DNA from 2 places in the Pseudomonas sp. HC1(2025) genome. Region 1 is predicted to be linked to the other one. Evidence: riboswitches for the same ligand, from Rfam matches in the RefSeq annotation. Region 1 holds a riboswitch; the other holds the start of a gene.

Region 1 (7,430 bases):
ATTGACGCCTGCCTGATCAGCCAGGGCGACGCGGCGACGTGGAAACCCAATCTTCTGAGTAAAAAATACTGCCCAACCCAAATCTGTTGTCTGGTTTGCTTGGACGTGAGAGAGAGACAGGCTTTGTATCCAAATCCCAAAGCAGGTCAGGCCGCTTAAGAAGTTCTTGGGCAACTTTGGTTGCATTGTACGAAAAGTGGCGGGTGCTTCTTGTTTGGCGTGCGGCCTCTCGCAGTTCGTTAAAGTTTACATAATGATCTTTGGGACCTTTGGCAAATTCGCGAAAGTAAATTCTCGCTTGGTCCAGCAGGGCTGCATCGCTGAGACTTTTGAAGTCTCCAGCGATAAGAGCGACTTGGTCCCAGGTCACATTACCGGAGTGCGAACCAAAGAGTGACTTGACTAGTTCTGGGCGGTTGATGACCTGCTTTGCAAGCTCTACTTGCTCTTGTGTGGCATCTCGTCCGTCGTGTAGTTTGCCTCTCGCCATACTTTTAAGCTCATCCAAGCGAAAGCTGTTGGATGTTTTAGCGCCTGGGACTTCCAAATCTATGAAATGGGCCAGTAGTTTTTCGGCCAGCATCGAGTGGGTGTAGCTCTCAAAATACGGAATGTCCGATGAGATGTTTTGTGTCGGTGCTAAGGTGGGAGAAGCGTCTTTGGGGAGTGTAGTGCGAGGTGCGTTAAGCATAGGCGCACTGGGTTGAATGCTTGCTGAAGAATTCATCGTGTTTGTATCCCCATTGAATAGGTGGGCTTGGGGTTGGATTGTTTGGAAAGCTGCCTTGAGAGTGAGTGATGTTTTTCAAGGCTGCTGTTCCTCGTGCTAACTGCGAAATGGATTTCATTAAATTACAGCACCTCTTTAACTCGTGTGGGCTGGATAGCCAGGCTGGATTCAAGGCGGGCTTTTACATAAGGTGCTTTTACGGTCTGCACTACGTACAGGTCTTTGTAGTGCTGGCTAGTAACGCTCCTGAAAAGGCGATTAGGGGGCAGGTATGAGCAAACGTATAGTCAAAATTGTCCATGTCATAACGTTGAGCTGGTCTCCTGCCAGGTCAGGGTCTATCAGAAATACTATCGGCTGATGTCTACGACAAAGTACGGTGGGAAACATCATTGTTCAGTGTCTGCAAAGATGGGAGGTTATTGGTTTTAGGCGTTATAGCGAGTGATATTGGTTGAATTGCGTTTTCTGTTGGATTGATTGTCATCGTTCCAGCTAACGTGGATGCATATTCAGTGTATTCAGTGGGTTGGTGAGAGGTGCGATAGTTATGTAGTGTTCGCGGCGTGACGGTTTCACTTTGGGTCCCCAGAGGTGAGGTGCACCCTTGAGTCACTAGATGCGTTTAGCTGCGCGACGTTGACCAGCTGCCGGGCACTGCGTAGCCTTGCACGTTCGAGGTTCTTCGGCTGCGGCCGAAGCTAAGAAGGGAACGCGGTCCAAGCCGCGGCTGCCCCCGCAACTGTAAAGGGTTTATCTGACTGCCACGCCACTGCCTGTACCAGGCGGGAAGGCGCAGCCAGCGCCAGCCGCAAGGCCAGCAAGCCCCAAGCCAGGAGACCTGCCTCGCAACCGATTTTCCATTTCAACCGGGCGGGGTGATCCGGTGACGAATCCAGCACCTGCGCCGCCGCAGGGCCAGTCGTCCCGTATGCCCGCCCCAAAGGGCATCCGATGAAAACACTGGCCAAACTCCCCGTCACTATCGTCACCGGCTTTCTCGGCTCGGGCAAAACCACCTTGCTGCGCCACATGCTGGACAACGCCCAGGGCCGGCGCATTGCGGTGATCGTCAACGAATTCGGCGAACTGGGCATCGACGGCGAGATCCTCAAGCAGTGCTCCATCGGTTGCACCGAAGAAGAAGCCAACGGCCGTGTCTACGAACTGGCCAACGGCTGCCTGTGCTGCACCGTGCAGGAAGAGTTCTTCCCGGTGATGCGTGAACTGGTGGCGCGCCGTGGCGACCTCGACCATATCCTCATCGAAACCTCCGGCCTGGCCCTGCCCAAGCCGTTGGTCCAGGCCTTCCAGTGGCCGGAAATCCGCAGTGCCTGCACGGTTGACGCGGTGATCACTGTGGTCGACAGCCCGGCCGTGGCCGCCGGCACCTTCGCCGCATTCCCCGACCAGGTCGACGCCATGCGCAAACTCGACCCGAACCTGGACCACGAATCGCCACTGCACGAGCTGTTTGCCGACCAACTGGCCAGCGCCGACCTGGTGATCCTCAATAAAACCGACCTGATCAGCCCCGAAGACCTGGCCCGTGTACGCCTGGAAGTCGCCGAAGAACTGCCGCCAGCGGTGAAAATCGTCGAGGCCAGCAGCGGCCGCCTGCCCCTGGACGTGTTAATTGGCCTGGGCGCCGGCTCCGAGGAGCATATCGACGGGCGCCATAGCCATCACGATCATCACCACGAAGGTGAAGACGATCACGATCACGATCACGATGCGTTCGATTCCATCTCCATCGACTTGCCCCAGGCTGATGAAGCGCTGCTGCTCGACGCCCTGAGCCAATTGGTGGTGCAGCACGGCATCCTGCGGGTCAAAGGCTTCGCCGCGATCCCCAACAAGCCGATGCGCCTGTTGATCCAGGGCGTGGGTACGCGCTTTGACAAGCACTTCGACCGCGCCTGGGGGGCTGACGAAGCACGCATCACGCGTCTGGTGCTGATCGGCCAGGATCTGGACGCAGCAGGCCTGGAAGCGCAATTGCGCGCTGCCCTCAGCGTTTAACCCATGCATCTGCTCAGGACCCAGCCCGGTGGCTTCGTCTCCGATGACAACATCGCCGACCTTGGACAGACCCCCGCCGAGCTGGTGATCCTGTGCAGCGGTGATTCCAGCCTGGCGCTGTTGGCCGAAGCCGCCCAGCAACTGCCCGACGACTACCCGAGCCTGCGCCTGGCCAACCCGATGCAGGTGCAGAATCACGCGTCGGTGGACCTGTATGTGGACGAGGTGTTGCGCCACGCCAAGGTCATCCTGATATCCCTGCATGGCGGCATCGGCTACTGGCGCTACGGTATCCAGCGCCTGGTGGAGTTGGCCGGGCAGGGCGTGCAGTTGATCCTGGTGCCAGGGGATGACCGTCCCGACCCCGAACTCAGCGGCCTGAGCACCGTGGATGCGCAGGCGCGTGACCGCCTGTGGCATTTTCTGCGCCAGGGCGGGCTGGCGAATGCGCTGGATTTCTATCGCTGCCTGGCCAGTAGCTACCTGGGCCGCGATTACCCCTGGGCCGAACCGCAAACCCTGCCGCGCACGGCGATTTATCACCCCCGCATCGCCAATGCGCGCCTCAGTGACTGGCAGGCGGACTGGAGCACCGATTGGCCGGTGGCAGCGGTGCTGTTCTACCGCTCGCACTTGCAGGCGGCCAATACCGCTTTTATCGACGTGTTCTGCCAGCGCTTGCAGGCGGCGGGCCTGAATCCGCTGCCAATGGCGGTGGCCAGTTTGAAGGAGCCCGGCTGCCTGACGGTGGTCGAGGATCTGCTGGATGAGGTGCAGGCGGCGGTGATACTGAACACCACCGGCTTTGCCCAATCCAGCCCGGAAACGCCCCATTTGCGGCCGTTTCGCCGCAATATCCCGGTGATCCAGGCCATCTGCGCCCAGGACAACCAACCCGGTTGGGAAGCCAGCGAACAAGGCCTTGGCCCGCGCGACCTGGCGATGCACATTGCCTTGCCGGAACTGGACGGGCGCATCATCAGCCGCCCGATCAGCTTCAAGGACCTGGCCTGGCGCAGCGAGCGCAGCCAGTCGGACGTGGTGTGCTACCGCGCAGCCCCCGAACGCATGGACTTTGTGGCCGAACTGGCGCGGCGCTGGGTCGAACTGGCCCGGGTGCCGAATGCAGAGAAACGCATCGCCCTGATCCTTGCCAACTACCCGACGCGCGACGGGCGCATCGGTAACGGCGTGGGCCTGGATACGCCGGCTGCGGCTTTGAATATCCTGCTTGCCCTGCAAACCAAGGGTTATCCGCTGCCGCTCACGTTGCCGGACAGCGGCACCGCCTTGATCCACGAGCTGCTCGGCGGTGTGACCAACGACCTCGACAGCCTCGACCTGCGCCCCTGCCATCAAAGCCTGGGGCTGGACGATTACCAGGCGATGTTCAATCGCTTGCCCGAGGCCAACCGCCAGGCTGTGCTGGAACGCTGGGGCACGCCCCATAACGATCCGATGTGCCGCGACGGGCGTATGATGATCGCCGGCCTGCGCCTGGGCCTGACCTTTGTCGGCATCCAGCCGGCGCGGGGTTACCAGGTGGATGCCAGCGCGGTGTACCACGACCCGGACCTGGTGCCGCCCCACGCTTACCTGGCGTTTTATTTCTGGCTGCGCCACACCTACGGCGCCCACGGCGTGATCCACGTGGGCAAGCATGGCAACCTGGAATGGCTGCCGGGCAAAGGCGTCGGGCTGTCGGAGAACTGCTGGCCGGATGCGTTGCTGGGGCCGCTGCCCAATATCTACCCGTTTATCGTCAACGACCCGGGCGAGGGCGCCCAGGCCAAGCGCCGCACCCAGGCGGTGATCATCGATCACTTGATGCCGCCGCTGACCCGCGCCGAGACTTACGGCCCGCTGCGTAACCTGGAACTGTTGGCGGATGAGTATTACGAAGCGCAGTTGCTCGACCCGCGCCGCGCCCTGGAACTGCAAAAGGACATCCTCAAGCTGGTGCGCGAAACCCGCATCGATCAGGAGCTTGCGCTGGATAACGAGGCCGACGCAGCCGTGTGGCTGCCGCGCCTGGACACCTACCTGTGTGACCTGAAGGAATCGCAGATCCGCGACGGCCTGCATATCTTTGGCGAATCGCCCGAGGGGCGCCTGCGTATCGATACCTTGTTGGCCCTGCTGCGCATCCCGCGTGGCGACGGGCGCGGCCCGCAATCAAGCCTGCTGCGCGTGTTGGCCAAGGCCTTCGAGCTGGGCTTTGACCCGCTCGATTGCGCCCTGGCCGAACCCTGGACCGGGCGCCGCCCCGACGTGTTGCAGAAGATCGACGGGCAGTTGTGGCGCACCGCCGGCGATACTCGCGAGCGTCTGGAGCTGTACGCGGCGCGGTTGATCGAACAGGCACTGGAAGGGCCCCTCGAACAGCTTGAGGAGCCCGGCTGGGAAGATGTGAAATCCGTGGTCGAAAGCCTGCGCATCGTCGTCGCACCGCGCCTTGATGCCTGTGGCCCGGCGGAAATGCGCGGCTTGCTGGATGCCTTGGACGGTCGTTTCGTACCGGCGGGGCCTAGCGGCGCACCGAGCCGTGGGCGCCTCGATGTGCTGCCGACCGGGCGTAACTTTTTCACCGTCGATGTGCGTAACCTGCCCACCACCACTGCCTGGCGTATCGGCTTCCAGTCCGCCAACCTGATGCTTGAGCGGCACCTGCAGGACCATGGTGACCATCTGCGCCAGCTCGGGCTTTCGGTGTGGGGCACCGCGACCATGCGCACCGGCGGTGACGACATCGCCCAGGCCATGGCGTTGATGGGCGTGCGACCGGTATGGGCCACGGGCAGCCAGCGTGTCGATGACTTTGAAATCCTGCCCATCAGCTTGCTTGACCGCCCGCGAGTTGACGTTACGTTGCGGGTGTCCGGGTTCTTCCGCGATGCCTTCGCCAACCTGATCCGCTTGTTCGATGCTGCGGTGCAGGCGGTCGCGGCGCTGGATGAACCGGACGACCTAAACCCCCTGGCGGCTAAGGTGCGCAGCGAGCGCGAGGCGCTGCGCAAGTCTGGCCTGGATGAAGAGGCTGCGGCCAGGCAGGCCGGCTGGCGCATTTTCGGGGCCAAGCCCGGTGCCTATGGCGCGGGCGTGCAGGGCGCGATTGACGCTCGCCTGTGGCAAAGCCGCGCAGACCTGGCCGAGGTCTACCTCAATTGGGGTGGCTACGCCTATGGTGGCTCTGATGAAGGCACTGCGGCCCGTGAACAGTTCGCCCAGCGCCTGAGCCAGGTGCAGGCCGTGTTGCAGAACCAGGACAACCGCGAGCACGACTTGCTCGACTCCAATGACTACTACCAATTCCAGGGCGGCATGCTCGCGGCCGTGGAAACCCTCAGTGGCAGCAAGGCTGCCAGCTATCATGGCGATCACAGCCAGCCGGACCTGCCGAAGATCCGCACGCTGAAGGAAGAGCTGAACCGGGTGATCCGCTCCCGCGCGGCCAATCCCAAGTGGATCGAAGGGGTCAAGCGCCACGGCTACAAAGGCGCGTTCGAGATGGCGGCAACGGTAGACAATCTGTTTGCCTTTGACGCCACTACTGCGCTGATCGACGATCACCAATATGCACTGCTGGCCGATGCCTACCTGCTCGACCCCGACACCCGGGCGTTTGTGCAACAGCACAACCCCGACGCCTTGCGCGACATGACCGAGCGCATGCTGGAAGCCCAGCAGCGTGGCATGTGGCAGGAGCCGGGGGCCTACCGCGAGGCATTGGAAAACCTGTTGCTGGACATAGAAGAAGACAGTTGATGACTGACATCCCCCATTTCCCACTGTCGGCAGTGGTCGGCGCCGACGACCTGAAGCTTGCCCTGTGCCTGACCGCCATCGACCCGAAGATCGGTGGCGTGCTGATCGAAGGCCCGCGCGGCATGGCCAAGTCCACCCTGGCCCGTGGCTTGGCGGACCTGTTGGCCAGCGGGCAGTTCGTCACCTTGCCGTTGGGCGCCACCGAAGAGCGTTTGGTCGGCACCCTGGACCTGGATGCGGCGCTGAGCGAAGGCCGTGCGCAGTTTTCCCCGGGCGTGCTGGCCAAGGCTGACGGCGGCGTGTTGTACGTGGATGAAGTCAACCTGCTGCCCGATCACCTGGTGGACTTGTTGCTCGACGTCGCCGCCAGTGGCACCAACCTGATCGAGCGCGATGGCATCTCCCACCGGCACTCGGCGCGTTTTGTGCTGATCGGCACGATGAACCCGGAAGAGGGCGAGTTGCGTCCGCAGTTGCTGGATCGGTTTGGTTTCAACGTGGCATTGAGCGGGCAGACTTTGCCGGCCGAGCGCGGGCAGATCATTCGCCGGCGCCTGGATTTCGATAGCGACCCCGGCGCGTTCTGCGCGCAGTGGGCTGACCAGCAAGCGGCGCTGCGCGCGCGTTGCACCCAGGCCCGTGCACGCCTGGAAAGCATCGCCCTGGATGACCAGGCCCTGGCACAGATTACCGAGCGCTGCTTTGCCGCTGGTGTCGACGGCCTGCGTGCCGATCTGGTGTGGTTGCGCGGCGCGCGGGCCCATGCGGCGTGGCGTGGGGTTGCGGCCATCGCTGAAGAAGATATAGAGGCCGTTGCCGAATTTGCCTTGCGCCATCGTCGCCAGGAGCAAGCACCGCCTGCAGGCAGGTCCGATCAGGGCCAGGCGCCCCAGCCTTCAGATAGCGCGTCGGG
Region 2 (7,458 bases), 1.2 Mb from region 1:
AGGCCCAGCGGATCGTGGACCTGCTCACCCAGCATTTGCAGGCCACCGCAGATGCCCAGGACTTTGCCGCCATAGCGCAAGTGCCGGGCAATCGCGCGGTCCCAGCCATTGGCGCGCAGATAGGCCAGGTCGCTGCGCACGCTTTTCGAGCCGGGCAGGATGATCAGGTCGGCGGCGGGGATTGCCTGGCCCGGCCCGACAAACTGCAGATCCACCTGGGGATGCAGGCGCAACGGGTCGAAGTCGGTGTGGTTGCTGATGCGCGGCAATACCGGCACCACCACCTTGAGCACCTGCGCCGCCTTGTCGATCTGGCGCTGGTCGATGCCATCCTCGGCTTCCAGGTGCAGGTCCATCACGTACGGCAGCACGCCCACCACCGGTTTGCCGGTGCGCGCCTCAAGCCAGTCGAGGCCCGGTTGCAGCAGGGCGATATCGCCACGGAAGCGGTTGATGATAAAGCCCTTGACCCGCGCCTGCTCCGACGGCGACAGCAACTCCAGCGTGCCCACCAGATGAGCAAACACCCCGCCGCGATTGATGTCGGCGATCAGCAGCACCGGGCAATCCACCGCTTCAGCAAACCCCATATTGGCAATGTCGTTGGCCCGCAGGTTGATCTCGGCCGGCGAGCCCGCGCCTTCGACCATCACCACCGGGTAGGCCGCGCTCAGGCGCGCATGGGAGGCCAGTACCGCCTGCATGGCGATGGCTTTGTAATCGTGATAGGCCACTGCATTCATGCTGGTCACGGCATGGCCATGGATGATCACCTGGGAGCCGGTGTCACTATTGGGCTTGAGCAGCACCGGGTTCATGTCGGTGTGCGGCGCCAGGTTGGCGGCCTGGGCCTGCACGGCCTGGGCGCGGCCGATCTCGCCCCCTTCTGCCGTGACCGCACTGTTGAGCGCCATGTTCTGCGGCTTGAAGGGCACCACCGGCACGCCCTGGCGCACGACCCAGCGGCACAGCGCGGTCACCAGGGTGCTTTTGCCCGCGTCGGAGGTGGTGCCTTGCACCATCAGCGTGGTCATGAAGTTTGCTTCCAGGCAGTCAGGGCGTGTTCGAGGCGCAGCCAATCGGCGTCAGTCCCGGGCAGGCCAAAACGCAGGCTGCTGTCGTGGACAAACAGGCGCAGCAGGATGCCGCGCTGGGCCATGAACTCATGTAGCAGCTCGGCGCGGTCGGTGATCAGCCACTGGAACAGCGCGCAGCCGCCTTGTGGGCGCAGGCCATACTGCTCCAACAGGCGAAACAGGCGCTGGCTGGCGTCTTCGCAGCGCTGGCGCTGGTAGGTGTGGCCGGCACTGTCGCGCAGGCACACCTGGCCCAACTCCCGCGTCGGCCCGCTCACCGCCCACGGGCCGACCTGCTCGGCCAGCAGCTTGAGCAGCTTGCGCTCGGCCAATACAAAGCCCAGGCGCACCCCGGCCAGGCCGAAAAACTTGCCGAACGAGCGCAACACAATCAACCCCACTTGATTGGCCTGGCTCGCCAGGCTCAGGTGCGGGGTGTTGTCCATAAAGGCTTCATCCACCACCAACCAACCACCGCGCTGGGCCAGGCGTGCATGCCAATCCCGCAGGCGCTGGGGCGTAAGGCTCAGGCCAGTGGGGTTGTTGGGATTGACCACCACCAGCACGTCGAGGCTATCGAGGAAGAAGTCGACTTCCTGCTCCAGCACCTCGCGCACGATGTAACCGGCGCGGCGCCAGGCTTGGGCATGCTCGGCGTAGCACGGCGACAACACGCCGACCTTGCCCGCCCGGCGCAGGCGCGGCAGCAGCTGGATCGCCGCCTGGGAACCCGGCACCGGCAGCACCTGGGCTGCGCCGTAGTAGTCGCAGGCGGCCTGCTCCAGGCCGTCATCGGTCTCTGGCAGGCGGGCCCAGGCCCGCAGCGGGATGGGTGGGATTGGCCAGGGCCAGGGCGCGAGGCCACTGGACAGGTCCAGCCAGTCTTCCTGGGCGATGCCGTACTGCAACGCCGCCTTGCGCAGCCGTCCACCGTGTTCAAGCATAGAAATGCGCCCCCGCACACAGGATCAACACCCACAGCCACACGCCGCGCTGCACCAGTTGCCAGCCACGCTCGATGGAATCAGCATCGGCCGGCGGCCCTTCGCCCAGGGTCGGACGCTGGTGCAACTCACCGTGATAAATCGCCGCCCCGCCCAACTCGACACCCAGGGCGCCCGCGCCCGCAGCCATCACCGGCCCGGCATTCGGGCTGTCCCAGGTCGGGCCCTGGCGGCGCCAGCATGTGAGCGCCAGGCGGGTCTTGCCTAGCACGGCGTAGGTCAACGCAACCAAGCGTGCCGGAATGTAATTGAGCACATCGTCAATCTTCGCCGCCGCCCAGCCAAAGCGCTCAAAGCGTTCGTTGCGATAGCCCCACATGGCATCCAGGGTATTGCTCAGGCGGTACAGCACCACGCCCGGCACCCCGGCCACGACAAACCAGAACAGTGCGGCGAACACCGCATCGCTGCCGTTTTCCAGCACCGACTCGGTGGCCGCGCGCGCCACTTCGGTGCTGTCCAATTCGCTGGTCTGACGGCTGACCAGGTAACTGACACGCGTGCGCGCCTCGTCCAGGTCCCCGCTGCGCAGGGCCTGGGCCACCGGTAGCACGTGCTCACCCAGGCTGCGCATGCCCAGGGCCAGGTACAACGCGAGGATCTCGATCACCCAGCCGAAGTATGGCGCCCAGGACAAGGCAGTGGCCAGCAAGGTCAGCGGTATCACGGTGATAAACCATGCGGTCACGCCATGGCTGCGCCAGCCGCGCCCCGCAGAGTTGAAACGCTGCTCGATGCGCCCGGCAAAATTGCCGAACGCCACCAGCGGATGCCAGCGCCTGGGCTCGCCCAACAGCGCATCCAGCGCCACTGCGGCGACGCTCAGCAAGGCCACACTCATTGACTCACTCCCCAATAATTCTCATACAGCATGTCACTCAGCGGACGCGGTTCGGTCCAGCCCTCAAGTTGCAACATCGGTGCCGGGTAGAACTCCGTCACCGGGCCCAGGCACAGCACGGCCAGCGGCTTGGCGCCGGGCGGCAGGCCGAGCAGGTCGGCCAGGTCCTGGGGTTCGAACAACGACACCCAGCCCATGCCCAGGCCTTCGGCGCGGGAGGCCAGCCATAGATTCTGGATCGCGCAGGACAGCGACGCCAGGTCCATTTCCGGCAAGGTCCGGCGCCCGAAAATATGCCGCTCGCGATCATCCATCAACGCCGCCACCAGCACCTCGGCGCAGTCGTGGATGCCTTCGACCTTGAGCTTCATGAAATCGTCCGAACGCTCGCCCAGGGCTTGCGCGGTACGGATGCGTTCGGCTTCCACCAACTGCTGGATCTGCCCGCGCAGGTTGCGGTCGCTGATGCGGATAAAGCGCCAGGGCTGCATCAGGCCGACGCTGGGGGCCTGGTGCGCGGCCTGCAGCAGACGCTGCAGCAGCTCCGGGGCGACGGCGCCGCCGCTGAAGTGGCGCATGTCGCGACGTTCGGCGATGGCGCGGTAGATCGCGTCGCGCTCGGCCTGGGGGTAGGCGTGGTCGGTCATGGCCCTATCGCGGGCAAGCCCGCTCCCACATTTGAACCGTGGTCGCCTGCCATAACGGCTTGCCGGTCTGGCGCAAACAACGCGGCCACCGCAGCCGGATTCGACGGGAAGTAAAAGTGCACATAGGAGGCCGTCATCCGCCCCTGGCGATACACCGCCTCGGCGCCGCGCCCGCCGTTGGGGCTCAGGCCACGGGCAATCGGCTGCCACGGCGTGCTGGTCAGGGAATGATGATAGGTATGCCCGCGCAGCACGCCTTCCGGCAGCTCGACCGTTTGCAGGGCCAGGGCCGCCAGGCGTTTCTGCATGACCGCATCGCCGTGCAGCAGGCCCAGCAGTTCGGCGCGCGTGCCCTCGACATCGGTCAAGGAATCGAGCAGGTAGAGCATGCCCCCGCATTCGGCCAGCAACGGTTTGCCGGCAGCGTGATGGGCACGGATCGCCTGCAGCATCGCGCTATTTTGCGACAGCGCCTGATGATGCAGTTCCGGGTAGCCACCGGGCAGATAGAGGCTGTCGGCGTCGGGCAGCACGCGGTCATGGATCGGCGAGAAGAAGTGCAACTGCGCGCCCATCGCTCGCAGCAAATCCAGGCTGGCGCCGTAGGTGAAAGCAAAGGCTTCGTCACGGGCCACGGCAATCCGCACCCCGGCCAGTAGCGGCTGGGCTTCGATCAGCTCGGGCGCGGCGAATTCCACCGGCGGTGGCAGCGCTACCTCGCAACTGCTGGCCAGGGCGGCGGCGGCAGCATCCAGGCGCAGGTCCAGGTCATTCAGCTCGCTGGCCTGCACCAGGCCCAGGTGACGGCTGGGCAGCTCAATGCCGGTTTCCCGGGACAGTGCGCCGTACCAGCGCAGGCCTTCGGTCAAGCTGCCTTCGAGCAGTTGGGCGTGGCGCACGGTGCCGACACGGTTGGCCAGGACCCCGGCGAACGGCAGGTCTGCCTGGTAACGCGCCAGCCCCAGCGCCAGGGCGCCAAAGGTCTGGGCCATGGCGGTGCCATCGATCACTGCCAGTACCGGCACGCCAAAATGGCGCGCCAGGTCGGCGCTGGAAGGTGTGCCGTCGAACAGGCCCATCACGCCCTCGATCAGGATCAGGTCCGCCTCGCCCGCTGCTTCCCACAGCAGGCGGCGACTTTCCTGCTCGCCGACCATCCACATGTCCAATTGATAGACCGGCGCACCACTGGCGCGCTCATGGATCATCGGGTCGAGAAAGTCCGGGCCGCACTTGAACACCCGGACCTTGCGCCCCAGGTTGCGGTGCAGACGGGCCAGCGCGGCGGTGACAGTGGTCTTGCCCTGGCCTGACGCCGGCGCGGCGATCAGCACGGCTGGGCAATGGCGCGGCGGGTTCAAAGTTCGATGCCTTTCTGTGCCTTGATACCGGCCTGGAACGCGTGCTTGAGCATGCCCATTTCGGTGACGGTATCGGCCATTTCAATCAGTTCCGGTTTGGCCCCGCGGCCGGTGACCAGCACATGCTGCATCGGTGGCCGGGCTTGCAGGTCGCTCAACACTTGGTCCAGGTCCAGATAGCCGTGCTTGAGCGCAATGTTCAGCTCATCCAGCACCACCAGGCCGATGGACGGGTCCTGCAACATTTCCCGGGAGACTTTCCAGGCCGCTTCGGCAGCGGCGATATCACGCTGGCGGTCCTGGGTCTCCCAGGTAAAGCCCTCGCCCATCACATGGAAACGCACCTGCTCGGGGAAGCGGCGGAAGAACAGCTCTTCCCCGGTGCTGTTGCGGCCTTTGATGAACTGCACCACGCCGCATTGCAGATCGTGGCCCATGGCCCGGGCGAGCATGCCAAAGGCCGAGCTGCTCTTGCCTTTGCCGTTGCCGGTCAATACCAGCAGCAAACCGCATTCATTCGGTGAGTTGGCAATGCGCTCGTCAATCACCGCTTTTTTGCGCAGCATGCGCGCCAGGTGGCGTTCGTCACGATCGGGGGAATCAGTCATGGCAGCTCTCCGTTGGGGCTGGACAAAAACGGCGGGCAGGAAAAGACCACTTAAATGAAGCCAAGCATCGCCCACCGTGATGCTGTTGGATGGATCAGGCCGGTCTCCGGGCTCATGAGTGGCGCCCTGTTGAGCAGGGCGAGCCGACGATGCGCCTTCCCATATCGCAGGCGATACAGTGGCAAAAGCAGCGTCTTGACTCATTTACCGTTGCGGGGGCAGCGCCGGGATCGTGGCCGCACTGTAGAAAAGTGCGCGCACTCACCGGCTTCCCTGTTTCACTCGGTCGGCGCGTACGCCACAGAGCACCTGAAACAAGCGGCGAAGGTTAGTGGGTTGGGGGTACAGCGTCAATTAAAGCCGGCCATGCACTTGAACCATCGCCGCGCGCTGTACCTCTATGACTACAGGCATTGAGGAGAAAAACATGCACAAGACCCGACTCGCCGTACTGATCATGGCCGCAGGCGCACTCGCCGCCTGCGGCGAAAGCTCAACCTTGCAGGTCTCCGACGGCACGGGGCCATCGCCCAAGCTGCCGGAACCGAACAAAACCCTGATCCCCACCGTCAACATCGCCCCGGCCATTGGCTGGCCCGATGGCGCCAAGCCGACCGCGGCTGCGGGCACCCAGGTCGGCGCCTTCGCCGAAGGCCTGGACCACCCGCGCTGGTTGTATGTATTGCCCAACGGCGACGTGCTGGTGGCCGAGACCAACGCGCCGCCCAAGCCGGATGACTCCAAGGGCATTCGCGGCTGGGTCATGGAAAAGGTCATGGGCCGTGCCGGGGCCGGCGTACCTAGCCCGAACCGCATCACCCTGCTGCGCGATGCCGACCATGACGGCGTGGCAGAAACCCGCACGGTGTTCCTGGAAAACCTCAACTCGCCGTTTGGCATGTCCCTGGTGGGCAACGACCTGTACGTGGCCGACTCGGACAAGCTGCTGCGCTTTCCCTATCAACCGGGGGAAACCGCGATCAAGGCCCAGGGCACCAAGGTCATCGACCTGCCGGGCGGCCCGCTCAACCACCACTGGACGAAAAACGTGGTGGCCAGCAAGGATGGCAGCAAGTTGTATGTAAGCGTGGGTTCCAACAGCAACGTCGGTGAAAACGGCCTGGAAGCCGAACAGGGCCGTGCGGCGATCTGGGAAGTCGACCGGGCCAGCGCCAAGCAGCGGATTTTTGCTTCCGGGCTGCGCAACCCCAATGGCATGGCGTGGGAGCCACAAAGCGGCAAGCTATGGACGGCGGTCAACGAGCGCGATGAAATCGGCAGCGACTTGGTGCCGGACTACATCACCTCGGTCCAGGACGGTGGCTTTTACGGCTGGCCGTTCAGCTACTACGGCCAACATGTGGATGTACGGGTCACGCCGCAGGATCCGGACCTGGTGGCCAAGGCCATTGCCCCGGACTATGCCGTCGGGCCACACACCGCATCGTTGGGCCTGACCTTCGCTGAAGGCAACACGCTGCCGGCACAATTTGCCCATGGCGCGTTTATTGGCCAGCACGGCTCGTGGAATCGCAAGCCGCACAGTGGTTACAAGGTAATCTTTGTGCCATTTGCGGGGGGCAAGCCCAACGGCGCACCGGTGGATGTGCTGACCGGGTTCCTCAACAGTGATGAGAAAGCCATGGGCCGGCCGGTGGGCGTGGTGATCGACCAGCAAGGCGGCTTGCTGGTGGCCGATGATGTGGGGAATAAGGTGTGGCGGGTGTCAGCCGCTAAATAGCACCTGATGCCGGCTTGCCGACGATGAGGATCATTCTGGGCTCATCGCCGGCAAGGGGGTGACGGGGTTATTGCTGCTGCACCAGGATCACCGGGCTCGGCGCCACAAATACCCTGGCATGCATCTGCTCGTGCCCGCCGCCACGGCGCATGCCGCGCACCGGGCACGCATCGAGGTAAT

The links. A riboswitch is a leader RNA that binds a small molecule or an ion and turns the genes downstream of it on or off. The one in region 1 is predicted to bind cobalamin.
Region 2: another riboswitch for cobalamin. It lies ahead of cobO (cob(I)yrinic acid a,c-diamide adenosyltransferase); the one in region 1 lies ahead of cobW (cobalamin biosynthesis protein CobW).

The regions. Positions count from the first base shown of each region.
Region 1 covers NZ_CP196017.1:3,037,226-3,044,655, reverse strand. The annotation lists gene ACSSVH_RS13660 (hypothetical protein) at 17-727, opposite strand; cobalamin riboswitch at 1,392-1,593, shown strand; gene cobW (cobalamin biosynthesis protein CobW) at 1,685-2,752, shown strand; gene cobN (cobaltochelatase subunit CobN) at 2,756-6,517, shown strand; gene ACSSVH_RS13645 (magnesium chelatase ATPase subunit I) at 6,517-7,430, shown strand, end outside.
Region 2 covers NZ_CP196017.1:4,195,141-4,202,598, forward strand. The annotation lists gene ACSSVH_RS18585 (cobyric acid synthase) at 1-1,034, opposite strand, end outside; gene cobD (threonine-phosphate decarboxylase CobD) at 1,031-2,020, opposite strand; gene cbiB (adenosylcobinamide-phosphate synthase CbiB) at 2,013-2,921, opposite strand; gene bluB (5,6-dimethylbenzimidazole synthase) at 2,918-3,568, opposite strand; gene ACSSVH_RS18605 (cobyrinic acid a,c-diamide synthase CobB) at 3,565-4,929, opposite strand; gene cobO (cob(I)yrinic acid a,c-diamide adenosyltransferase) at 4,926-5,537, opposite strand; cobalamin riboswitch at 5,618-5,865, opposite strand; gene ACSSVH_RS18615 (PQQ-dependent sugar dehydrogenase) at 5,965-7,278, shown strand; gene ACSSVH_RS18620 (transglutaminase family protein) at 7,346-7,458, opposite strand, start outside.